Regions from separate parts of the Rhizobium indicum genome, predicted to be linked through region 1. Evidence: riboswitches for the same ligand, from Rfam matches in the RefSeq annotation. Region 1 holds a riboswitch; the other holds the start of a gene.
What was found. A riboswitch is a leader RNA that binds a small molecule or an ion and turns the genes downstream of it on or off. The one in region 1 is predicted to bind FMN.

Region 2: another riboswitch for FMN. It lies ahead of ribB (3,4-dihydroxy-2-butanone-4-phosphate synthase); the one in region 1 lies ahead of FFM53_RS22165 (6,7-dimethyl-8-ribityllumazine synthase).

The regions. Positions count from the first base shown of each region.
Region 1 covers NZ_CP054021.1:4,560,930-4,564,132, reverse strand. The annotation lists gene FFM53_RS22180 (hypothetical protein) at 119-343, shown strand; gene FFM53_RS22175 (GCG_CRPN prefix-to-repeats domain-containing protein) at 453-761, opposite strand; gene FFM53_RS22170 (SRPBCC family protein) at 949-1,395, opposite strand; FMN riboswitch at 1,641-1,783, shown strand; gene FFM53_RS22165 (6,7-dimethyl-8-ribityllumazine synthase) at 1,862-2,296, shown strand; gene FFM53_RS22160 (VOC family protein) at 2,549-3,203, shown strand, end outside.
Region 2 covers NZ_CP054021.1:5,014,346-5,017,548, reverse strand. The annotation lists gene FFM53_RS24405 (SDR family oxidoreductase) at 1-522, shown strand, start outside; gene FFM53_RS24400 (glucose 1-dehydrogenase) at 807-1,589, shown strand; FMN riboswitch at 1,784-1,934, shown strand; gene ribB (3,4-dihydroxy-2-butanone-4-phosphate synthase) at 2,061-2,696, shown strand; gene FFM53_RS24390 (SDR family oxidoreductase) at 2,950-3,203, opposite strand, start outside.

The DNA.
Region 1 (3,203 bases):
GTCCGCATCCCTGTCGAAAACCATTCACCGCGGTGGAAAACGAAAAATAAACACTTTAAACTTGCACGGCTTTGATTCCATTATAAGGTCGGTCGTCATCGTGTGATTGAGGGGTGCGATGGGTACGATTTTCTGGCCGAAAGATCCGCTGGATGGGAATGACATGACGCTGCTGACGTCGATCCTTCGTCGATGGTGCGAAAGATATCAGGTCGAGCTGACGGCAGAGGAGAGCAGCCGCAAGGCGAAGGAACTCGTCGAATGGTTCGAATTCGGCGTCAAGGATCCCGTCGAACTCGAGGAGCTGATCGACGACAAGTACTGGCTCGTCAGCAGGATCTGACCGTATCGGACAAATCGGGAGGACGCTGCCGTTCAGCGTCGGCGAACCTGTCTCATCAGAAAAGGCCGGGCGAAAATCGCTCCGGCCTTCGTCCATCTAAGCGAGACCCTTAGTCATCATCCCGCCAACGGCGGTCGCGATCCCAACGCCGCTCATGGCGCCAGCGCGGGCCATCCCAATGCCGGTGACGCCGTTCCCAGCCCCCTCGCGGCGGGCCACCGTAAAAAGCGACCGGCGGCGGGCGGCGCCAGTTTCGCCGGCATTCGCCCCAGCGCGTCAGATGCCAGCCGCGACCGCACGCGTAGTCGACCGTTGTGATATTGCTCTGGACATTGATTGTCCCCATCGGCATCGCCTGCGCTGTGCCGAACGAGAGGCTGCCAGCGAGCAAGGCAGCCGCGATAGAAAGTGCCTTCATCGAGAACTCCATTTCAATCCAGCCGTCCACAGCTTATGACCGCCAAATTGAACTGGAGATGAACTGCGCGTTCATGTTTGCGGGAGAAAAAGAAGCGCTTCCGCACGGCCGGTCTGAGCGCTCGCCGACCGCTGTTGTCGCAACGTCAAGCGCCTTCAGAGACGCCCCCGCCGCCCGCAAGAATTGTTCATGTCCTGCCGTAAAAAGGGTCGGGACCCGGATCACCCCCGGCAGCGACCTCGGTCAGCCGTCCGAGATAATGTGCCCAGCCCTCCGCATGGCCGGCGCATTGCTCGGCGCTCGGCAGGCCGCTATGGGTGAGCCGCAGCAGCGTTCCGCCTCCCTGCTCGATCAGATCGATCTCGACCAGGCTCGACCCCGGCGGCACCACCTCGCTGCCGTCCCAGCCGAAGCTGTAGGCAAGGCGATGAACCGGCACCACCTCACGAAACGAGCCGCGTGCAAAGCGGGCTCCGGTAACGTTGACGAGATAGAGCCCGCCGGGCTGCGGCTCGACCTGCGCCTCCGTTCCCATCCAGCGCAGGATCTTTTCCGGGTCGGTCATCAACGCGAACACCGCGGCCGGCGGCGCCGCGATATGCGCCTCGCGGCGGACGACGAAGGGGTCTTGCATCTCTCTCTCCCATAGTTGCCACGGCCCTGCCCGCCTCCGGTGGAGCGGCGCATCCTGTCCTGCCGTGCTATTCTGACGTGAATGTCCTCAATGGGAGCATGTAGGCGCAAGCCCATCCTCCGCAAGTGGCTTGCCCGTCGCGATCGACGAACAAGCGAAATCGCCGCGTCGGGAGCCCTGATCCAGCTCCCGCCGCGAATGCATTTCGACCTATTGCCAGCCCGTCACCTTCCCCCTATTGTTCGCGCCGTTCTCAGGGCGGGGTGAAAGTCCCTACCGGCGGTATGCAATTTTGATTGCGAGCCCGCGAGCGCCTTCTCAGGAAGGGTCAGCAGATCAGGTGAGATGCCTGAGCCGACGGTCATAGTCCGGATGAAAGAGAACGTGCGTTCCTGCCGCCCTTGCGGCTGTCGGGAACGTTCGTGATCGCCTTGGGTGATGTGTCTGTTCGCCAAAGGAGATTACCGTGACACCCACCCGCTATGCCTTCGTCAAAGCCAGCTGGCACGCCGAAATCGTCGACCGCGCCCTTGATGGCTTCCATCAGCTTATTCCGCCCGAGCAGGTCGACGTGTTCGATGTTCCCGGCGCATTCGAGATGCCGCTGCTGTCACGCGATCTTGCGGCAACCGGACGCTATGCCGCGGTCGTTGCCGCCGCCTTCGTCGTCGACGGCGGAATCTACCGCCACGAATTCGTCGCCCAGGCCGTCGTCGATGGACTGATGCGCGCCGGCATGGATACCGGTGTGCCGGTGCTGTCGGTTTCGCTGACGCCGCATCAGTATCAGGAAACCGAGCACCATAAGCAGATCTACCGCGCACATTTCGTCGAGAAAGGCCGCGAGGCAGCAAAGGCGGCTCTGACGATCGGCAAAACCCGCGCCGCTCTCGCTGCGTGAAAGCGGCTCGACGAGCAGAACAACAACAGCCGATGAAGACGGCGGGCCAATCCCGCCGTCGACCACTCAGATCGACATGACCTTGCCAACCCCCGCGGATCGGGAGCGGCGCGCCTAGCGTCGCCGCGGAATCCGCCAATACCGGTCAAATCAGACAGAATAATTGATTCGACGGCCTCACCGCGCCGTGGTCAACTTCGGTCGTCACGCGTCAGCAATTCTCAAGGCATCCAAAACCCCAAGGAGCTTAAGATGAGCAATGCACTGCGCAGCGAAACCCCCATGCAGACCCCGAAAACACATCCCGTCGACACCAAGCTCGAGGTCGTCGTCATCCCTGTTTCCGATGTCGACCGCGCCAAGCGCTTTTACGACGGCCTGGGTTGGCGGCTCGACGCCGACTTCGCCAATGATGCCGATTTTCGGGTGATCCAGTTTACGCCGCCGGGCTCCGGCTGCGCGATCATCTTCGGCAAGAACGTCACGGCCGCCGCCCCCGGTTCCGCCCAGGGGCTCTATCTTATCGTCTCCGACATCGAGGCCGCCCGCCGCGATCTCATCGCCCGCGGCGTCGAGGTCAGCGAAGTGTTCCATGACGCGGCCGGCGTCTATGCCGGCAAGGACGAACCCTATCTGTTCGGGCGGCTCCGCATTGCCGGCCGCGATCCCGATCACCGCAGCTACCGTTCTTTCGCCTCCTTCAAGGATCCCGATGGCAACGGCTGGCTGTTCCAGGAAGTCACCACGCGCCTGCCAGGACGCATCGACGCCGACGGGACGACATTCACGACCTCGACCGATCTCGCGTCAGCTATGCGCCGTGCGGCGACCGCGCACGGTGAACACGAGAAGCGAAACGGCGGCAAACACGACGAGAACTGGCCGGACTGGTACGCCGAATACATGG
Region 2 (3,203 bases), 450 kb from region 1:
GCCGATCTCGGCCCATTGACACTTGCAGTCAACGCTGCAGGCATCGCTAACGCGAACGCAGCGGAAGAAATGGAGGAGGACCAATATCAGACGTTGATGGATATCAACCTGAAAGGCGTCTTTCTTTCCTGCCAGGCAGAGGCTCGCGCCATGCTGAAGAATGGGCGCGGCTCCATCGTCAACATCGCTTCCATGTCGGGTGTGATCGTAAACCGGGGGCTGAGCCAAGCGCACTATAACGCCTCCAAGGCGGGCGTGATCCATATGTCGAAGTCCATGGCGATGGAATGGGTCGACCGCGGCATTCGCGTCAACACCATCTCCCCCGGATACACGGCAACGCCCATGAACACCCGTCCGGAGATGGTCCACCAGACCAAGCTCTTCGAAGAGCAGACGCCGATGCAGCGCATGGCAGCGGTGGACGAGATGGTAGGCCCGGCGGTGTTTCTGCTGTCGAATGCAGCAAGTTTCGTGACCGGCGTCGATCTTCTCGTCGATGGCGGTTTCTGCTGCTGGTGATGCGATGAGAAAGCTCATTGCCGCCGCTGGAAAGTGACCGGTCTCGCTTCCTCCCTGGCTGAGATCGAGGCGCTGAAGGGACTAACGGGCAAGACGGCGTGCGATATCGCCGTCTGCCCGCCCTTCACGCCGATCGAACGGGCTGTCTAACGGACGGAGGGCTCGGGCGTCGTCATCGGCGCTAAAGGCTGCCTGAATTTGCGACAACCGGTTGAGATCCAATAATGATCGCATGGTAGGTCGCACCCAGATTTGCTGTTTATCGAGTGACACAAGGAAAGAGCATGAAACGCTTTGAGCAGAAGACTGTCGTCATTACCGGGGGCAGCCGCGGCATCGGCGCCGCCATCGCCAGACGCTTTGCGCGCGAAGGCGCCAATCTCGTCGTCTCGGCCAATGAGGAGCTGGTCCACGGCGTTGCCGAACAGATCCGAACCGAAGGCGGCAAGGCGATCTCCTTCATCGGCGATGTCACCGACAAGGCAAGCGTCACCGCCCTCTATGATGCCGCCGAGAAGGAATTCGGCTCGGTCGACGTTTCGATCCAGAATGCCGGCGTCATCACCATCGCCCGCGTCGAGGACCTGACCGAAAACGAGTGGGACAAGGTCATGGCCGTCAACACCAAGGGCGTCTTCCTCTGCGCCCAGGAGGCAATATCAAGAATGCGCAAGCACAAGCGCGGCGGCCGCATCATCAACACCGCTTCCGGCCAAGCCCGCGACGGCTTCATCTACACCCCGCATTATGCCGCCTCGAAAATGGGCGTCGTCGGAATCACCCAGAGCCTGGCCAAGGAAGTCGCGACCGAGAAGATCACCGTCAACGCCTTCTGCCCCGGCATCATCGAGACCGACATGTGGGCCTATAACGACCAGGCCTGGGGCAAGCTGCTCGGCAACTACGCCCCCGGCGAACTGATGAAGGAATGGGTCGAAGGCATCCCGATGAAACGGGCCGGCTCCGGCGAAGATGTCGCCGGCCTGGTGACCTTCCTCGCCAGCGATGACGCTGCCTATATCACCGGCCAGACGATCAATGTCGACGGCGGCCTGATCATGTCCTGATGCAGGCGCCCAAATTGCGTAGCGGTTTTGGGACAACGACATGCATCGAACAAAGAGCAAACCACGAGCGAAGTGCGGAAGGCGACACGGTCGTCGCCTCTGTGTGAACAGTGTGTCCATCGGCGTTAGGGCAGCTTTGCATTTTTGCCTGGTCGAGTGACCTTGCCATCCGCCTGTTTTTGGTCCTATCTTTGAAGTGTTCTCAGGGCGGGGTGTAATTCCCCACCGGCGGTATCAGGAGCAATCCTGGAGCCCGCGAGCGCTTCCGGCACCTCCTGTCGGAAGGTCAGCAGATCCGGTGAGATGCCGGAGCCGACGGTATAGTCCGGATGGAAGAGGACAACACGGGCAGTCGCACTCCATCCTGGAGGCGGCTGACGTTTGTTCGCCCAAGGGCAGAAGGCTCGCTCACGGATTGAGCCGAGCAGACCATGTCAGTCCGCTGACATAACCCTTGAAAGGCCAGACAGCATGACTATCGCAACAATTGAAGATGCCATATCAGCCATTGCCAGCGGCAAGATGGTCGTCGTCGTCGACGACCAGAACCGGGAAAACGAGGGCGATATCGTGGTCGCGGCCGATGCCGTCACCCCAGAAACAATCGCCTTCATGATGACCCACGCCCGTGGTCTCGTCTGCATCGCCATGGAAGGCGAGCGTCTCGATGCGCTCGACATTCCGCTGATGGTGCCCAACAACACGGAATCGCACAAAACCGCCTTCACGGTCTCGGTTGATTATCTCAAGGGCACGACGACGGGCATTTCTGCGGCGGACCGCGCCGCCACCGTCCGCGCCCTGGTCGATGATCGCGCAAAGCCCGCCGATTTCGCTCGCCCCGGCCACATCTTTCCGCTCCGCGCCAACCCCCGCGGCGTGCTCGGCCGCCCCGGCCATACAGAAGCCGCCGTCGATCTCGCCCGCCTCGCTGGAAGGGTCCCCGCCGGCGTCATCTGCGAAGTCGCCAACGACGACGGAACCATGTCCCGCCTGCCCGAACTCACGCTCTTCGCCGAACGCCATAACCTCCCCCTCGTTACCATCGAGGACCTGGTCGCCTATCTCGACCGCCAGGCGGCAAGAGACATACGCGAAGTCGCTTGATCCGTGCAAAGCGGCCAGCCCCGTCCTTCGAGGCCCCTGCGGGGCACCTCAGGATGAGGCTGGAGAGAGGGCGTGAGCAGGCTCGTCAGCCCGGGATGCCTGGAGCCTTGATCAGCCCGCCAACCACACGGCACCACAATCAGCCCTCATCCTGAGGTGCGCAGGCCAAAGGCCGGAGCCTCGAAGGACGAGGGCGGGTGGCTGGGTCCCAGACGCGCACGGCTGGTTGCCACAGCACACCATATTTCCTGCCCTATGTCCGGCTGATTGAAACGCCGCCATCGGCCAGCATCGCCGTGCCGGTCACGAAGCTCGACATGTCGGAGGCGAGGAAAAGCGCCGCATTGGCGATCTCTTCGGGTTGCGCCATGCGTTTCAGCGCATGCAGCCCCTCCACGAAGGCGAGCACCTCCGGCGTGGCATCAGGCGCGTTGGTAATGCTGGCGGGCGTGTCGGTGCCACCAGGAAGCAGTGCGTTGACGCGGATCTTCTGCGCTCCGAGTTCAG